3 regions of the Vibrio sp. QJM3NY_39 genome follow, and region 2 is predicted to be linked to each of the others. Evidence: predicted binding sites of a transcription regulator. Region 2 holds the regulator's gene; each other region holds the start of a gene.
What was found. Region 2 encodes MetJ, which represses methionine synthesis genes. Its sites were predicted from a motif close to TTAGACNTNTANANGTCTAA; they were not measured.
Positions count from the first base shown of each region.

Region 1: metE (5-methyltetrahydropteroyltriglutamate--homocysteine S-methyltransferase) is a predicted target of MetJ. The motif match lies at 1,573-1,592, and genes of this name have one in related genera.
Region 3: metN (methionine ABC transporter ATP-binding protein MetN) is a predicted target of MetJ. The motif match lies at 1,808-1,827, and genes of this name have one in related genera.

Region 1 covers NZ_CM173505.1:1,289,764-1,295,208, reverse strand. Annotated here, with positions in the region: gene metE (5-methyltetrahydropteroyltriglutamate--homocysteine S-methyltransferase) at 1-1,383, opposite strand, end outside; gene AC3CHU_RS05860 (LysR substrate-binding domain-containing protein) at 1,664-2,575, shown strand; gene AC3CHU_RS05855 (DUF4250 domain-containing protein) at 2,819-3,019, opposite strand; gene AC3CHU_RS05850 (hypothetical protein) at 3,141-3,821, opposite strand; gene AC3CHU_RS05845 (YgiQ family radical SAM protein) at 4,152-5,445, shown strand, end outside.
Region 2 covers NZ_CM173505.1:249,644-255,088, forward strand. Annotated here, with positions in the region: gene priA (primosomal protein N') at 1-1,231, opposite strand, end outside; gene rpmE (50S ribosomal protein L31) at 1,564-1,782, shown strand; gene AC3CHU_RS01150 (malic enzyme-like NAD(P)-binding protein) at 2,115-3,404, shown strand; gene metJ (met regulon transcriptional regulator MetJ) at 3,604-3,924, opposite strand; gene AC3CHU_RS01160 (O-succinylhomoserine (thiol)-lyase) at 4,133-5,314, shown strand; gene AC3CHU_RS01165 (bifunctional aspartate kinase/homoserine dehydrogenase II) at 5,317-5,445, shown strand, end outside.
Region 3 covers NZ_CM173505.1:762,835-768,279, reverse strand. Annotated here, with positions in the region: gene treR (trehalose operon repressor TreR) at 1-588, opposite strand, end outside; gene AC3CHU_RS03560 (MliC family protein) at 678-1,013, opposite strand; gene gmhB (D-glycero-beta-D-manno-heptose 1,7-bisphosphate 7-phosphatase) at 1,132-1,683, opposite strand; gene metN (methionine ABC transporter ATP-binding protein MetN) at 1,924-2,958, shown strand; gene AC3CHU_RS03545 (methionine ABC transporter permease) at 2,948-3,631, shown strand; gene AC3CHU_RS03540 (MetQ/NlpA family lipoprotein) at 3,714-4,523, shown strand; gene AC3CHU_RS03535 (carbohydrate porin) at 4,615-5,445, opposite strand, start outside.

The DNA of each region.
Region 1 (5,445 bases), 1.0 Mb from region 2:
CCCTGTTTGTGGGAACGAACCAATGGTTGTGGTTGGTAATAGCGGTAAACCCAACACCTCAGACTGATGCGCTGCGCGTTCTGCGTATGGAGCACTGCGCTCTGCTAGTGCTTTAGTAATGGTATTGAGTCGAGCTTGAACTTGCGGCTTATTCACATGAGTCGCGCTCTTACGTGCAACGATAGGTTGGCTGTGAGTCTCACACGCCAAAATGGCATTTTGATCGCCATCTAACGCCGCACCTAATAAGCTCACCTCGGTCACTTTCTGTTTTGCAAAGGCAAACCAACTCTTCACTTCTTCGCTAAGCGTCTCTTCTAACTCAAGGTCAACCGGGCTATGCAGCAGTGAACATGAACTTGCGACCCACAGCTTGTCTCTCAGCTTCTCTTTCACAGGTTGCAGTAACTCAAGCTGAGAAGCTAAGTCTGCTCGCCAAACATTGCGTCCATTGATTGCACCCGCAGAAAGTACCCAATCTTCCGGTAACTTATTCACCACTTCATCAAGTTGCTGCGGTGCGGCAGCCAAGTCGATGTGTAAGCCGTTGACGGGCAATTCCACGATCTTGCCTAACGTATCAGTCACAGAATCAAAGTAAGTGGTCAGCAATAGCTTCACATCGCCTTGAATCACTTGATAAGCCAGTTTGAATGAATCAGCCCACTTAGTCTCAAGTTCCAGAGATAGAATGGGCTCATCGATTTGCACCCACTCAACGCCCAACTTGGAGAGTTTTGCCAGAATCGCTTGGTAAGCAGTAAGCAAACGCGGCAACAAGGTTAAACGCTCAAAGCCCTCTTCCACTTCTTTACCTAGATATAAGTAAGACAGCGGGCCGAGAAGTACAGGCTTAACTTTGTGTCCTGCTTTTATCGCTTCACTCACTTCGTCAAACAATTGTGGCCAACTCACCTCAAACGAATCGTCTTTACTGAACTCAGGAACAATGTAGTGGTAATTGGTGTTGAACCACTTAGTCATGTCAGAAGCCGCCGAACTGTCTTTAGTGCCATCATTAGACGTATGCGTACCACCGCAGCAAGTAGACTGAACTTGAGACTGACCACGACCAACACGAAACAAGGTATCCAGATCTGGGAAGGCTTTTTCATCTTCAGAACCACCAGCATGACGCTTTGGAACGTGGCCTAGAAGTAGAGTCGTTGTCAGAACATGGTCGTACCATGCGAAGTCACCCGCAGTTGCAAAGCTTAGATTCGCGTCAGCTTGTACATTCCAGTTACGATTTCTTAATTCGCTACCGAGTTGTTTGAGCTCAGATTGATCGATTTCACCCCGCCAGTATTTCTCGAGCGTGAATTTAAGTTCTCTTTTTTCGCCGATACGTGGGTAGCCAAGAATATGCGTTGTTGTCGTCATGAGTCTGTTCCTTATTCGATAATTTTAATTTCCGGTCAGATTGCCTTTTATGATTTTTACTTTTCCACAAAGGCGTCTGGATGGCTAAACTATCGCCTTAATCCGATCTATGGACAACGTCCAAATATTCATCTTGTTTATTAATAATATTCATCTTGAATCATCCAAAGATGAACAGTTCAAATCCATCTGGACATCTAGACGTTTACAAAAGAGCAAAAACACCGTAGGGTGATTATTAAGAAATATTGAATTGGCTTAGGGAATATGAGGAATACTCATGATAGAGCTTAAACACCTTCGAACATTGACCACCTTGAGAGACAGCGGATCGTTAACAGCAACTGCGACCTCTCTTCACCTGACTCAGTCGGCGCTTTCGCATCAATTGAAAGACCTTGAAGCGCGTATTGGCGGTCAGCTTTTCCTACGAAAAACTAGGCCAGTGAAATTTACCTCTGAGGGTGAAATCTTGCTTAAGCTCGCGGATGAGATACAGCCAAGAATCGCTAAAGCAGAGAATGAGTTAGCGAGCCTAAAAGAGGATGTGAATGGTCGTTTGCACATGGCGATCGAGTGTCACTCATGCTTCCAATGGCTAATGCCCGCTTTGAAAGAGTACCAAGTTGCTTGGCCAAGCGTGACGCTCGATTTCTCGTCAGGCTTTGGTTTTGAGCCGCTGCCCGCATTAATGGCAGGTGAGTTAGATTTGGTGATCACCTCTGATATACAGCCTCGTTCTGAAGTTCACTACGAACCGCTTTTCGATTTTGAGATGCGCTTGATCACTGCTATCAACTCTCCTTTAGCCGAAAAGCCGAGTATTGAACCGCAAGATCTTAGTGATATTACGATGCTCTCTTATCCGGTTCAAAAGCAGCGTCTCGATGTAGTGAAGCACTTTTTACAACCTGCAGGCGTTGAACCAAAGAAATGGAAACAAGCAGACAACACATTGATGCTGGTACAAATGGTGTCGGCAGGACTCGGGGTTGCTGCGTTACCAAACTGGGCGATCAGTGAATTTTCAAGACAAGGACTCATTGCCAGCAAACCATTAGGCAAAGGGCTTTCAAGAAGGTTGTTCGCAGCGGTAAGAAACTCAGAAAAAGACAAACGTTACCTGCAAGCTTTCTTTAGCACGGCAAGACAGCAAAGTAAGAGTCACCTAGATGGCATTGAGGTCGTTTAAGAGACTCGTTGTTAGGTTATGCCTGCGTTGAACCTGATAGGCATGTGCCAGAAACAAAAAGTCACAGATTAGCTGTGACTTTTTTCTTTTAACTTTAGTACCGACGATGGCGGTACTTATTCATTCTCGATAACTGGCTCACAATCGATAACTAGTTCATTCTCGATAACTGACTCACAATCGATAACTAGTTCATTCTCGATAACTGGCTCACAATCAATAAAACATGCGCCAGTTTGTTGCTTATCTAGGATAAGACTTAAACTGGTTAGTTAATGGATCGTATTGATAGCCAAGCATATCAAGCTTACCTACAACACTTTCTATATCCATTTCATACATACTGATCAGCTCTTCAAAGCTATCGCATTCTAAGCGAAGTTTTTCATTCACGATTCCCAGCAAAATAATGCTATCGAAACCTTTGACGTTGCTTAAATCCATCCCGAACTCCTAACGAACACACCGACTAGATTTAAGTTTAGAACGCTTACCAACACCACGCTAAAAAACAGATCACACTTTTTCGATTCAACACCGAAAGGCTTGTGAGATCAGTAACCTTCTACATAGCCCAAACTGGCGTTAAACCAACAGCCGCCGCCAATAACATCAACAATGAAAGAGTCAGCTGAAACTTTTCAGGGGTTTTGACAAACAGCAAATGCCAACACCAAACCACGATAGAAGAGATAAGCAAAGCAAAGCTAAACAACAAAGTTGAAATAACAGGTTCTAGTTGCGCTTCAGACAGTGAATAAACGTTAATCACGGTCGCCAATACCACCAACATGCCACTTAATACGCCCACAACAGGCAGAACGCGGTGAAATGCTTGTAAGCGCGTTCTTGCGATAGTCAGGAGTAAATGACCAAACGCAGACCCCAACAGTGCCACCAGCAGTAAAGTAGTAATAATACCGACGGTAGTTGCTTGCTCAGTCGCTTGAATAGCAACGTATGAAAGCGCCAAACCACACGCAAGGTACATCACCCAGATAGGGCCTGAGTCACGTGTCTTCTTAGTTTGAACTTGAGAATAGAAATAAAAGATCGCGAACACGACCAGAAAGGCTTCAATTCTTAATGAGGCAACAGCAAGCCAAAGCACGCCAATCGCAGGTAACATCTTGTGAATACGGCCACGTTGACCAGGGCAAATGTCACCCTTCACTAAGATTAAAGTTAAGATCAGTTGGGCTCCTAATAACATGGGAGCAAATTGTACTAATAATGATTCGACCATTGTGGATCTACTTATTCAGACTTATTTTCGCGAATAATATCAAAAACTGCTGCGAACACTAATCAAAATCACAAATTAGCGACGTTATTCAAGGCTTCAACTATGCTGTTGTATGGTTCTTTTGTCAGCATTATCTGCAAAATGGCGAAAGACATCAGAACTAACAGGGGCATGTTCTACTGGCTAGTCTAGCCTCATGCCGCTATAATTCCCGCCTCAAAAATCAGAGGTTGAAATATGTACAGCGATATCACTCCTATTCACGAACACAAAAAATACTGGGCCGAGTGCTACGGAACAGCACCCTTTTTGCCTACCAGTAGAAAGGAGATGGATGCTCTTGGATGGGATAGCTGTGACATTATTATTGTAACTGGTGACGCTTATGTCGATCACCCGAGTTTTGGTATGGCTATCATTGGCCGTTTACTTGAAGCTCAAGGTTTCCGCGTGGGCATCATTGCCCAACCAAAGTGGGACAGTAAGGATGCCTTCATGGGACTGGGTCGACCTAACCTATTCTTCGGCATCACTGCGGGTAACATGGATTCCATGATCAACCGCTATACCTCTGATCGCAAACTTCGTCACGACGATGCCTACACACCAAACAATGAAGGTGGTAAGCGTCCTGACCGTGCAACTCTGATTTATTCTCAACGTTGTCGTGAAGCCTACAAAGGCACACCAATCGTACTTGGTGGTATTGAAGCAAGCTTACGTCGCGTTGCACACTACGACTACTGGTCTGATAAAGTTCGTCGCTCTGTATTGTTTGATGCAAAAGCAGACATTCTTCTTTTCGGTAACGCCGAGCGTGCGCTGGTTGAAGTTGCACACCGCCTTGCTGATGGTGAAGAGATCAGCAACCTAACAAACATTCGCGGTACTGCAATCAACCTGCCTGCAGCGCCTGAAGGTTACAAAATTATCGATTCTTCTCGTATCGAAAAACCGAACAAAGCTTACGTTCCGGTTAACCCGTACGAAGTAGAAACGCAGTGTGATACCAAGAAAGATGAAAAAGAAGAAGTAAAGGCGCAGCCAATTACGATTCGCCCTTCTCGTCACGATGCAAAAACAACCGCAGTTCGTATCCCTGGTTTCGAAAAGCTCAATAACGACCGCATTCTTTACGCTCACGCTAGCCGTATTCTGCACCTAGAGACTAACCCGTATTCAGGTCGTGCTCTTATTCAGCGTCACGGTGACCGCGAACTATGGGTAAACCAAGCGCCAATTCCTCTTGCTACAGAAGAGATGGATTATGTGTTTGGCCTTGCTTACAAGCGTGTTCCTCACCCTATGTATGGCAAAGCAAAGATTCCTGCATACGACATGATCAAAACCTCGGTTAACATCATGCGTGGTTGTTTTGGTGGTTGTTCTTTCTGTTCAATCACAGAGCACGAAGGTCGTATCATTCAGAACCGTTCGAAAGAATCGATCTTGGATGAAATCGAAGATATTAAAGATAAAGTACCTGGCTTTACCGGTACCATTTCTGACTTGGGTGGCCCAACAGCGAACATGTATCGCCTAGGTTGTTCTGATCCTAAAGCTGAAATTAACTGTCGTCGCCCATCATGTGTGTTCCCTAAAATCTGTGAGAAACTGAACACAG
Region 2 (5,445 bases):
TTTCAGCAATCAAAGAAGCAGACAAGCCACTTTCTAGATATTCACCCTTCACATCCAACACTTTATTGGTGGTCGGCAGCGCGACACCCGCACGTGAGGTCAGGGTGAGGTAACTGTATTTACCGATCTGAGCGTTGTGCAGCGTTTCAAAGGCCGGAGTCGCCGAGCCTAACACAACCGGAATCTGTGCTTTATGAGCACGCATGATCGCGACATCACGAGCGTGGTAGCGTAGGCTATCTTGCTGCTTATAAGAGGCGTCGTGCTCTTCATCGACAATGATAATTCCCAGATCAGCGAACGGCGTGAACAGAGCCGAGCGCGTACCAATCACAATGCCCGCTATTTTGTCACGTGCTGATAACCAAGCATTCAATCGTTCAGAATCGTTTAACCCAGAGTGAATCACCTCAACAGGCACATTAAAACGACGCTTAAAGCGATTAATCGTTTGTGGAGTGAGGCCTATTTCCGGTACCAAGACTAATGCTTGTTTACCTTGCTCGAGAATCGGCTTGATCATATTGAGGTAGACTTCGGTTTTACCTGAGCCGGTAACCCCCTCTAGCAAGAAGCAACTAAAATCGGTTTGGCTATTTACTGTCGCAATCGCGATCGCTTGTTCAGCATTGAGCTTCGGCTTGTCTTGTTCGTTTTCAAGTTCAACGGGCCACGGCTGGCGCTTTGGCTTTTTCTCTACCGACTCAATCCAACCTTTCTCTTCCAAAGTCTTAAGCACCGCGCTGCCTACTTCCTCGTCAATGAACTCTTGATGAGGAACAGGGCCGTGTTCAAGCATGTGCATCACTTTGGCTTGCTTAACCGCACGACCAAAGCCTTGCATCAGTTGATCTCTGCCTGATGGGGTCAATTGCCACTCGACAAGCGTTGCGAAGTCGGCAGCTTTGCCTTTTCGTAAAGCGCTTGGTAGAGCATTAGCCAAGGTTTCACCCAGTGGATACTGATAGAACTGGCTGCACCATACCAAGAGTGAGTAGACCGATTCTGGCCAAACAGGTTGGTTGTCTAATAAGGCTTTAATGGGCTTGAGCTTGTCTAGATCGAATTCAGATTCGTTAACCAGAGCTGTAACAATACCTGTTAAGGTTTGTCGTCCAAAAGGCACAGAGACTCGTCCACCAATAATCGGGAATAGGTGGTTAGGAATCTTGTAATCGAACTGCTTGTCTAGTGGAACAGGCAGTGCCACGCGGGCAATCATTGGACGCATAAAGGGACAGCTTTATCTGAGTTGACGAGAGCGAACAGTCTAATGGATAAGGGCGTTAAATTCGAGGAGCAGTTTGGATGAGAGTATCGAGTTAACGCAGGAAGATAACGAGAGCCCGAAATCTCAGGCCGACAAAGGAAATAAAAGAGGCTATTGGTGAAAAATGTATCAAATCAGTTGATCCTGCCTTATAGATTCATTACTATACTGCGCCTTAAAGGTATGGCTTTATCGCAGTTTAGTGATGCAGCGGTGTCTTTATTTTATTTTTTAACTACGTGTGGTGTACGGCTTAGAATCGTATAGCGACACGGCCTACTTGAGGTTATCCCATGAAAACTGGTATCCACCCAGAATACAAAGCAGTTTCTGCAACTTGTTCTTGCGGCAACACATTTGAGTTCAACTCAACGCTTGCAAAAGAATCTATCCACCTAGACGTATGTGACAAATGTCACCCATTCTACACTGGTAAGCAACGTATCGTAGATACTGGCGGCCGTGTTGATCGCTTCAACAAGCGTTTCGGTGCTCTTTCTAGCAAGAAGTAATTCTCGCTATTTAGACATAAAAAGGACACTTCGGTGTCCTTTTTTGTTGCCTGAAATTTAAGAAAATGCTGAATCATATTCAACCATCAACTTCTCGAAAACGACAGGCAAACCGCTTGAGTTTTGTTTCATAACTTACACCCAATACTCCATTCTCGAAATCCGCTCGAAAGTTCAACAAGCGACAGTAATTTCAACTGCTCACTGGTCTTATTAGTAGTGAAATCTCGTTTTTTAATGAGACAGAGGCTTTAACCACCTAGGAACTTTGAAGTACATCTATTAACATGAACAAGATCCCCCAAATAATAATATCCTAGGAACCTACACCTATGTCTGAAGACAGCCGCCAAGATCAATCCTCTCAAGCGTTATCGCCTCAAGAACAATTCCGTCAGCAAGCTCTTGATTACCATGAGTTCCCAATTCCAGGCAAAATAGCCGTAGCACTGACGAAGCCTGCAAACTCTGCAGAAGACCTAGCACTTGCATACAGCCCAGGCGTGGCTGAGCCTGTTCGCGAGATCGCACAGAACGTTGATAACGTTTATAAGTACACAGGTAAAGGCAACATGGTTGCAGTTATCTCTAACGGTACAGCGATTCTTGGTCTAGGTAACCTTGGCCCTATTGCTTCTAAACCTGTTATGGAAGGTAAAGCGCTACTGTTTAAGCGTTTTGCTGGTTTAGATTCTATCGATATTGAAGTGAAACACCGCACAATCGATGAGTTCGTTGATACGGTTGCGAATATCGCAGATACATTCGGCGGTATTAACCTAGAAGACATCAAAGCACCTGACTGTTTTGAGATTGAGCGTCGCCTGATTGAGCGTTGTGATGTCCCTGTTTTTCACGATGACCAACACGGTACAGCGATTGTAACGGCTGCAGGTATGCTGAACGCGATTGAGCTTCAAGGTAAGAAGCTTGAAGAGTGTAAGATCGTTTGTTTAGGTGCTGGCGCAGCGGCGGTTGCTTGTATGGAACTGCTGATCAAGTGTGGCGCTCAGCGTGAGAAGATTTACATGCTTGACCGTAAAGGTGTAATCCACACTCGTCGTGAAGACCTGAATGAATACAAAGCGCTATTCGCAAATAACACGGACAAGCGCACGCTTGAAGATGTTATCGAAGGCGCTGACTTGTTCTTGGGCGTATCTGGTCCTAATCTGTTACCAGCTAAAGCACTTACGCTGATGGCTGATAAGCCAGTTGTGTTTGCATGTTCAAACCCAGATCCAGAGATCAAGCCAGAGCTTGCTCATGAAGTTCGTTCTGACCTTATCATGGGTACAGGCCGTAGCGATTACCCGAACCAAGTAAACAACGTACTTTGTTTCCCATTCATTTTCCGTGGTGCGCTTGATGTACGTGCGAGCGAAATCAATGATGAGATGAAGCTGGCTGCGGTTAAAGCGATTCGTGAACTAGCGAAAGAAGAAGTTCCGGCTGAAGTACTCGCTGCTGCAGGTGAGACTGCACTGGAGTTTGGTAAAGGCTACATCATTCCTAAGCCAATGGACCCACGTCTACTTCCTCGCGTAGCAAAAGCGGTTGCAGTAGCGGCCGTTGAATCTGGCGTAGCTCGTATTGAGATGCCTGCTAACTATATGGCTTAATGGCTTAATGGCTTAATAGCTTAATAGCTTAATAGCGGTTGCTCTATTGAGCGAAAAAGAATAATAAAAAACCGACTCATAGGAGTCGGTTTTTTTATGTCTATCATTCACTGAGCAGCTACCGGTAACGTAGTGGGTGATGCGACAAATAAGGTTCAGCTATAGCGAATCAATATTGAAGGCAGTGACTGAGTTGTTTTTATTCTTCGTCAAACGCTTCGAATTCGATACCCATCTCTGTCATCAGCTTTTTCACTTCAGTCGGGATGTCGTCTGGACGGTCTTTACGGAGATCTTCATCCGTTGGCAGTGGTTGGCCTGTGTACGCATGTAGAAAGGCTTCGCACAGTAGCTCACTGTTTGTTGCATGGCGTAGGTTATTAATCTGGCGGCGAGTGCGCTCGTCAGTAAGAACCTTTAACACTTTTAGAGGGATAGAAACTGTAATTTTTTTTACTTGTTCGCTTTTCTTTCCATGCTCAGCATATGGGCTTATGTATTCACCATTCCAGTCGGCCATTGCGTACCTTCATCACTTTAGTTGTTAGAATAAATTAATAGTGGTGATTTTAGCGGGATTTACCGCCATAAGCAAAGACATATAGACGTCCAGAAGTGTTGACGTCTCACATTTATGAAAGTAAAGTGAATAACATATATCTAACACAGCCGCAGAATGCCGACAAGCCGCTGTGATTCTCAGACGCAAAACTTGTAAGGAAGCACCTATGAGCAGCCGGAAGCCAGCAACAATCGCAGTACGTACTGGTATCGAGTCAGACACGCAACACCATGCCGTTGTCCCACCCATTTATCTTTCGACTAACTATGGGTTTCCCGCTTTTGGTGAAGTGCCAAAGTACGATTACACCCGTTCTGGTAACCCAAATCGTGGTTTATTAGAAACGGCATTGTTTGAGCTTGAATCTGGCAAAGGTGCAGTGGTGACTAACTGCGGCACTTCGGCACTTAACTTGTGGGTATCCGCTTTCTTAGGCGGTGATGATCTTATTATCGCACCACACGACTGCTACGGTGGTACTTACCGCCTGTTTAATACCCGCTCGTTAAAAGGTGACTTCAAGGTTTTGTTCGTTGATCAATCGGATCAAGCAGCGTTGGATGCGGCGATCGCGCTCAAGCCAAAGTTGATCTTAATAGAAACGCCATCGAACCCGTTGGTTCGTGTGGTTGATATTGCAGAGACTTGCCGTAAAGCGAAAGAGGTAGGTGCTCTGGTTGCTGTCGATAACACGTTTTTGACGCCTGTGTTCCAAAAGCCTTTAGAGCTGGGTGCTGATTTTGTTATCCACTCAACCACCAAATACATCAACGGACACTCAGATGTTATTGGTGGCGTTGTAGTGACGAAAACTGAAGAGCACGCTGAAGAGCTTGCATGGTGGGGCAACTGTATTGGTGCGACCGGCACACCATTTGATAGTTACATGACTCTACGTGGTATTCGTACGCTAGGTGCGCGTATGCGTGTTCACGAAGAGAGTTCACGTGAAATTCTGACGGCGCTGCAACAACAAGATCTGGTGGGCACTATTTACCACCCAAGCCTTCCTGAACACCCAGGTCACGAGATCGCGAAGAAACAGCAGTTGGGCTTTGGTTCCATGTTGAGCTTTGAGTTTGCGGGCTCTTTTGAAGCACTTAAATATTTTGTAGATAAGTTAGAGTTATTTTCTTTGGCTGAATCACTGGGTGGTGTTGAAAGCCTGATTTGTCACCCTGCGTCGATGACTCACCGTGCGATGGGCGAAGAAGCATTGGCAGAAGCGGGTGTTTCTCAACAATTACTGCGCCTTTCTGTTGGCCTTGAAGATGCGGAAGACCTAATCGACGATCTCAAGCAAGCGTTTGAAAAAACACAACGCTTTATTGCTGAAGGGGAGGCTTAATAATGGCAACCTTTCGCCAGCTACATAAATTTGGTGGCAGCAGTTTAGCGAACCCTGAATGTTACCAACGCGTGGTCAACATTCTTAGAGAATACTCATCAGCGACGGATTTGGTGGTGGTATCGGCCGCA
Region 3 (5,445 bases), 510 kb from region 2:
CTTAAGACGAAGCTCACCGGTTGATTTATCGCTAGGATCAACGCCAATGAAGCCAACATCAGAGATCCCCTGCTCCGATAGATGCGTTAACGCACTATTGATCACTTGTTGATTATCATAGTTAATCGACGTCACGTTCTCGGTATCCAGAGCAATCACTACCGCTTTGTGTTCCCAAGCTTCAATCGCAGGAATATCACAGTCAGTAAAGCCGAATACAATGATACCGTCTACATTGCGACGCTTGAGAACCTGCAGATGCTCATTGGCTTTTTCTCTATCAAGCTGACTTTCCATGATCACCACATCGTAATCCGCTCGATACAATTCGGCCAGCATCGTACTTACCGCTTTGTTTTCAGAAGGAGAGTCCAGACGAGAAATGATTACGCCGATGACTTTTTGACTGCCACCGCGCATAGACTGTGCAGACTTTGAAGGCGAGTACCCAGATTCTTGAATTACTCTTTCCACCCTTTCACGGGTTTCAGGTTTCACTTTTGGATCATTGGTCAGAACGCGAGATACGGTTGACTTACCAACACCGGACAGCTTAGCAATATCGAGAATAGTGAGTTTTTTGCTCATAAAAAGTCTAACGTTAAAGGGAAGAGAGGAAAAAGCGAGGGTATAATCCCTCACTTAACTGTTTGTAAATCCTAGAAGTTAACTATGACTTACTTTCGGCAATTTTTATAGACGACACGACCAAGTTCTAGACGTGCGTTGTCACCTTTAGTGCGTAAAGTGACGCTATTGATCAGTTCAGAGGTTCCATCATCTAAGATGTACTTCGTTCCTGAACCTGCAGCTATTTGAGTTAGGCGATATTCATTCTCTGGCAAACGTAATACCGCTTTTTCATTACCAAGGTAAGCGACCTTAAATGAAGCGTCAGACTCACATTGATAAGTCACGAATTGATCGTCCGAGACTGCACCATCAGGCGCCGCGGATTTAGAACACCCAACTAACGCTACCGTACATAGAGATGCTGCCAACAATGCTTTCATACTGCGTTCCTCATCTTTATATAGTTAACGGCGCTGATATCTTATTTATGGGTTAGCACCCCAGTTGACTGGTTAGAACACACGAAATAAGTAAGCCTGTTAACGATAGGAAAATGTATCAGCCTTTCAGGAAAGCTGGTACATCCTTAATGCTATCCAGCACAACACTGGCAAGTGCCTCACCCTTTTCAGTCACGGGTTTACCGGTTCTCACCAACACTCGGGTACCAACACCTGCAGCTTCTGCTGCCATCATATCTTCAGCTTTATCACCGATCATGACAGAGTTCGCCATATCAATTTTCAGAAAGTCACGCGCTGAAATGAACATACCAGGTTTAGGCTTGCGACATTCACAATCTTGCTTGTAGTCGCCAATGCCGTGTTCAGGGTGATGAGGACAGTAATAGATACCATCTAACTCAACGCCATTATCGACAAAGTTCCAATCCATCCACTGCGTCAAAGAAAGAAAACGATCTTCGCTAAACTTGCCACGAGCAATACCAGATTGGTTGGTCACAAGTACCAATAAATAGCCCATATCTTTAAACGCTTTTGCCGCTTCAAACACACCATCGATGTATTCAAAGTCATGCTCATCATGTACGTAGCCATGATCAACGTTAATCACACCATCACGATCTAAAAAAACAGCCGGTTTAGACAAAATTCAGTTCTCTATCAACTCTCTATTAATCATTAATTATTACACGCTTTATTTGCTTCATCACTATCTATTTAGTTTTGCGTTCGTTAACGATTTGTTTCTACCTTAGCAACACAATCGACGTTTAGCCGTCTAGACGTAAAAATATCTATTGACTTAGATCATAGAACACCATAGCATCGTCTGTAAATCGAGCGAGCTATCGACATATTATTCTGTTCCACCTGCACGGGTTTCTCTATGATTAAAGTGAATCAAGTCAACAAGGTTTTTTATCAAGGCACTAAAGAAATCAATGCCTTAATCGATATCAACCTTCACATACCTCAAGGTCAAATCTTTGGAGTTATCGGCTCTTCAGGTGCAGGCAAAAGTACCCTGATCCGTTGTGTAAATATGTTGGAAGCCCCGACCTCAGGTGAAGTGATTGTTGACGGTATTGACCTGACAAAACTCAGCAAATCAGAACTCAGCGAAGCTCGCCGTAACATCGGCATGATCTTCCAGCACTTCAATCTGCTGTCTTCTCGTACTGTATTTAACAACGTAGCACTGCCTTTAGAGCTTGCTGGTAAAGATAAAGCTGCGATTGAAGCGAAAGTGAGTGAACTACTTGAGCTTGTTGGTCTATCGGATAAGCGTGATACCTACCCTGCGAACTTAAGTGGCGGTCAAAAGCAGCGTGTCGCGATTGCTCGTGCGCTAGCGTCAGACCCAAAAGTACTGCTATGTGATGAAGCGACCAGTGCGCTGGATCCAGCAACGACTCAATCTATTCTTGAGCTGCTACGTGAAATCAACCGTAAGTTGAGTATCACTATCCTACTGATTACTCATGAAATGGATGTGGTTAAAAGCATCTGTCACGAAGTCGCAATCATCGGCGGCGGTGAGTTAGTAGAGAAAGGCACTGTCGGTGACATCTTTGCACACCCTAAGACAGAACTCGCGCATCAATTTATTCGCTCAACGCTGGATCTAACGATTCCTGAAGATTACCAAGCACGCTTGCAAGGAACTCGCGTAAACAGCAGCTACCCGTTGGTACGTCTTGAGTTTACTGGCGCAACGGTTGATGCTCCGCTGATGACGCAGATTGCGCGTAAATTCAATATCGATGTCAGCATCTTAAGCTCTGACCTTGATTACGCCGGCGGTGTGAAGTTCGGCATGATGGTCGCTGAACTGTTCGGTAATGAAGCAGATGATAATGCTGCTATCCAATTCCTACGCGATAACAATGTAAAAGTAGAGGTACTTGGCTATGTCCTTTAGTTTCAACGAGATTGCTGACTGGATCAGCCTTAACGGTAACCTTCTATTAGGCGCAACAGGAGAAACGCTTTACATGGTTGCTGTCGCAGGTATTGTTGGCTTCGCTGTCGGTATCCCATTAGGCGTGATTCTACACACGACTAAAAAAGGTGGTCTGTTAGAGAACACCAAACTAAACAAAATTCTCGGTGCGGTTGTAAACGTGGGTCGTTCAGTGCCTTTCTTAGTACTGATGGTTGCGATTATCCCATTGACTAAGATGCTGATTGGTACCTTCATCGGTACGACAGCAGCGATTGTTCCACTGACGATTGGCGCTATCCCATTCGTAGCTCGACTTATCGAGAGTGCACTACTTGAAGTACCAACAGGTCTAGTAGAAGCAGCTCAGTCAATGGGCGCAACACCAACACAAATCATCAATAAGGTTCTGCTTCCTGAAGCACTACCGACTATCATCAACTCAGTAACGATTACGCTAGTGACTTTGGTGAGCTACTCGGCAATGGCAGGTACTGTAGGTGGTGGTGGCCTAGGTGATGTCGCGATTCGTTACGGATTCCACCGTTACGATGTGACCATCATGGCTGTCACGGTAGTGATGTTGATTGTGCTTGTACAAATTATTCAATCAATCGGTGATTCATTAGTTCGCCGCGTTGACCACAGATAAAGACTCACAGCTTAAACGCAAACTACCTAAGACCAAGAGTCGTCTGAACCAAATTAAATAGATTTATTAAAAGGAGATTATTATGAAATTTAACCTTAAAGGTTTACTTACCATCGCAGCAGCGGCATCAGCGCTAGTACTAGCAGGTTGTGGTGATAAAGAAGTCGACACTTCTAAAGTAAAAGTTGGCGTAATGGCAGGTGCTGAAGCACAGGTTGCTGAAGTTGCAGCTAAAGTAGCAAAAGAGCAGTATGGCCTAGATGTTGAACTAGTGACTTTCACAGATTACGTAACACCAAACGCGGCACTGGATGATGGTTCTATCGACATCAACGCATTCCAACACGCACCGTACCTAGATCAGCAAGTGGCTGACCGTGGCTACAAGCTGACTATTGCTGGTAACACGTTTGTTTACCCAATTGCAGGTTACTCTAAAGAAGTGAAATCTGTAGACGAAATCCAAGACGGCGCGCGTATTGCAGTACCAAACGATCCAACTAACCTAGGTCGTTCTCTGCTTCTTCTTGAGCAACAAGGTCTGCTTGAGCTTCGTGAAGGCGCAGGTCTTCTAGCTACCGTTCGTGACATCGTTGGTAACCCTAAAAATCTAACGATTGTTGAACTAGACGCTGCGCAGCTTCCTCGTTCTCTAGATGACGTAGCACTGTCTATCATCAACACAACTTACGCGAGCTCTATCAACCTGACTCCGCAAAAAGACGGTATCTTCGTTGAAGACAAAGATTCTCCATACGTAAACCTAATCGTTTCTCGTGAAGATAATCTAAACGCTGAAAACGTACAGAACTTCGTAAAAGCTTACCAAACCGAAGAAGTGTACAAAGCAGCTTCAGATATCTTCCAAGGTGGCGTAGTTAAAGGTTGGTAATCACCTAAACTACAGCATCGTATAGATACCCGAAGGGGCTGACTTAACGTCAGCCCCTTTTTTATTGATTGCCGTGGCTGAAAGGGTCAGCTTACCACCAAGCTTCCACTTGCATGCCGACACTCATTTCGCTGTTTTTACCTTCACCGAAGGCATTGTCATTTTCAGCATCGTTTAGGTAAGTCGCAAAGATACGGAATTCAGGACGCGACCAGAAACCCACTTGTGGAACCCAAGCCTGAGCCACAGTAAACTTACCACCCGCCCCATCTTGGTTATTAATGGTTTCAACAAAACCACCAATTTCAAGAATGGTACGCATACGCTTGTCCCACTTGTAAAGCGGACGAATAACAGCACTGAAAGAGTCATCATCGCTATTATTCGCGCCAACACCCGTCGACATGGCATAACGAACAGTATGGCCAAACTCGATGTTCTCACCAATCGCAAGTACGCCCCAGTTAATCAAACGGAAGCCATCGGCGTCGTTGTTGTTTGCATCACGAACGATGCCTTTACCCGTTCCAAAAGTCGTCATCTGCTCGGCATAACCAGAGTTAGCAACCTGTAGAATGGTTTTGTTGAAACCGCCTGATAGGTTTTGATTCAAGCTCGCGGTTAGCATTACGCTGTCATCCGCATCCACCGTTTGACCTTGCTTTTCATTGGCGAAGTTCATATCAATACCGACCTCAAGATCCGCATTGTTCCACAATGGAATGCCCGCATAACGTATATCAGCAATCATGGCTGTGGTTTCTTTGCCATCAAATACATCACCCGTAACGGTGTCTTGAATCAAAGCTACCGATAATTTACCTGGGCCCATATTGATGTGTTCAACACCGGCACCAATACCACTGACATCCCAGTAATAGTTATCAACGATGTGCACATCATGACGTTGGTAGTAGCGCTC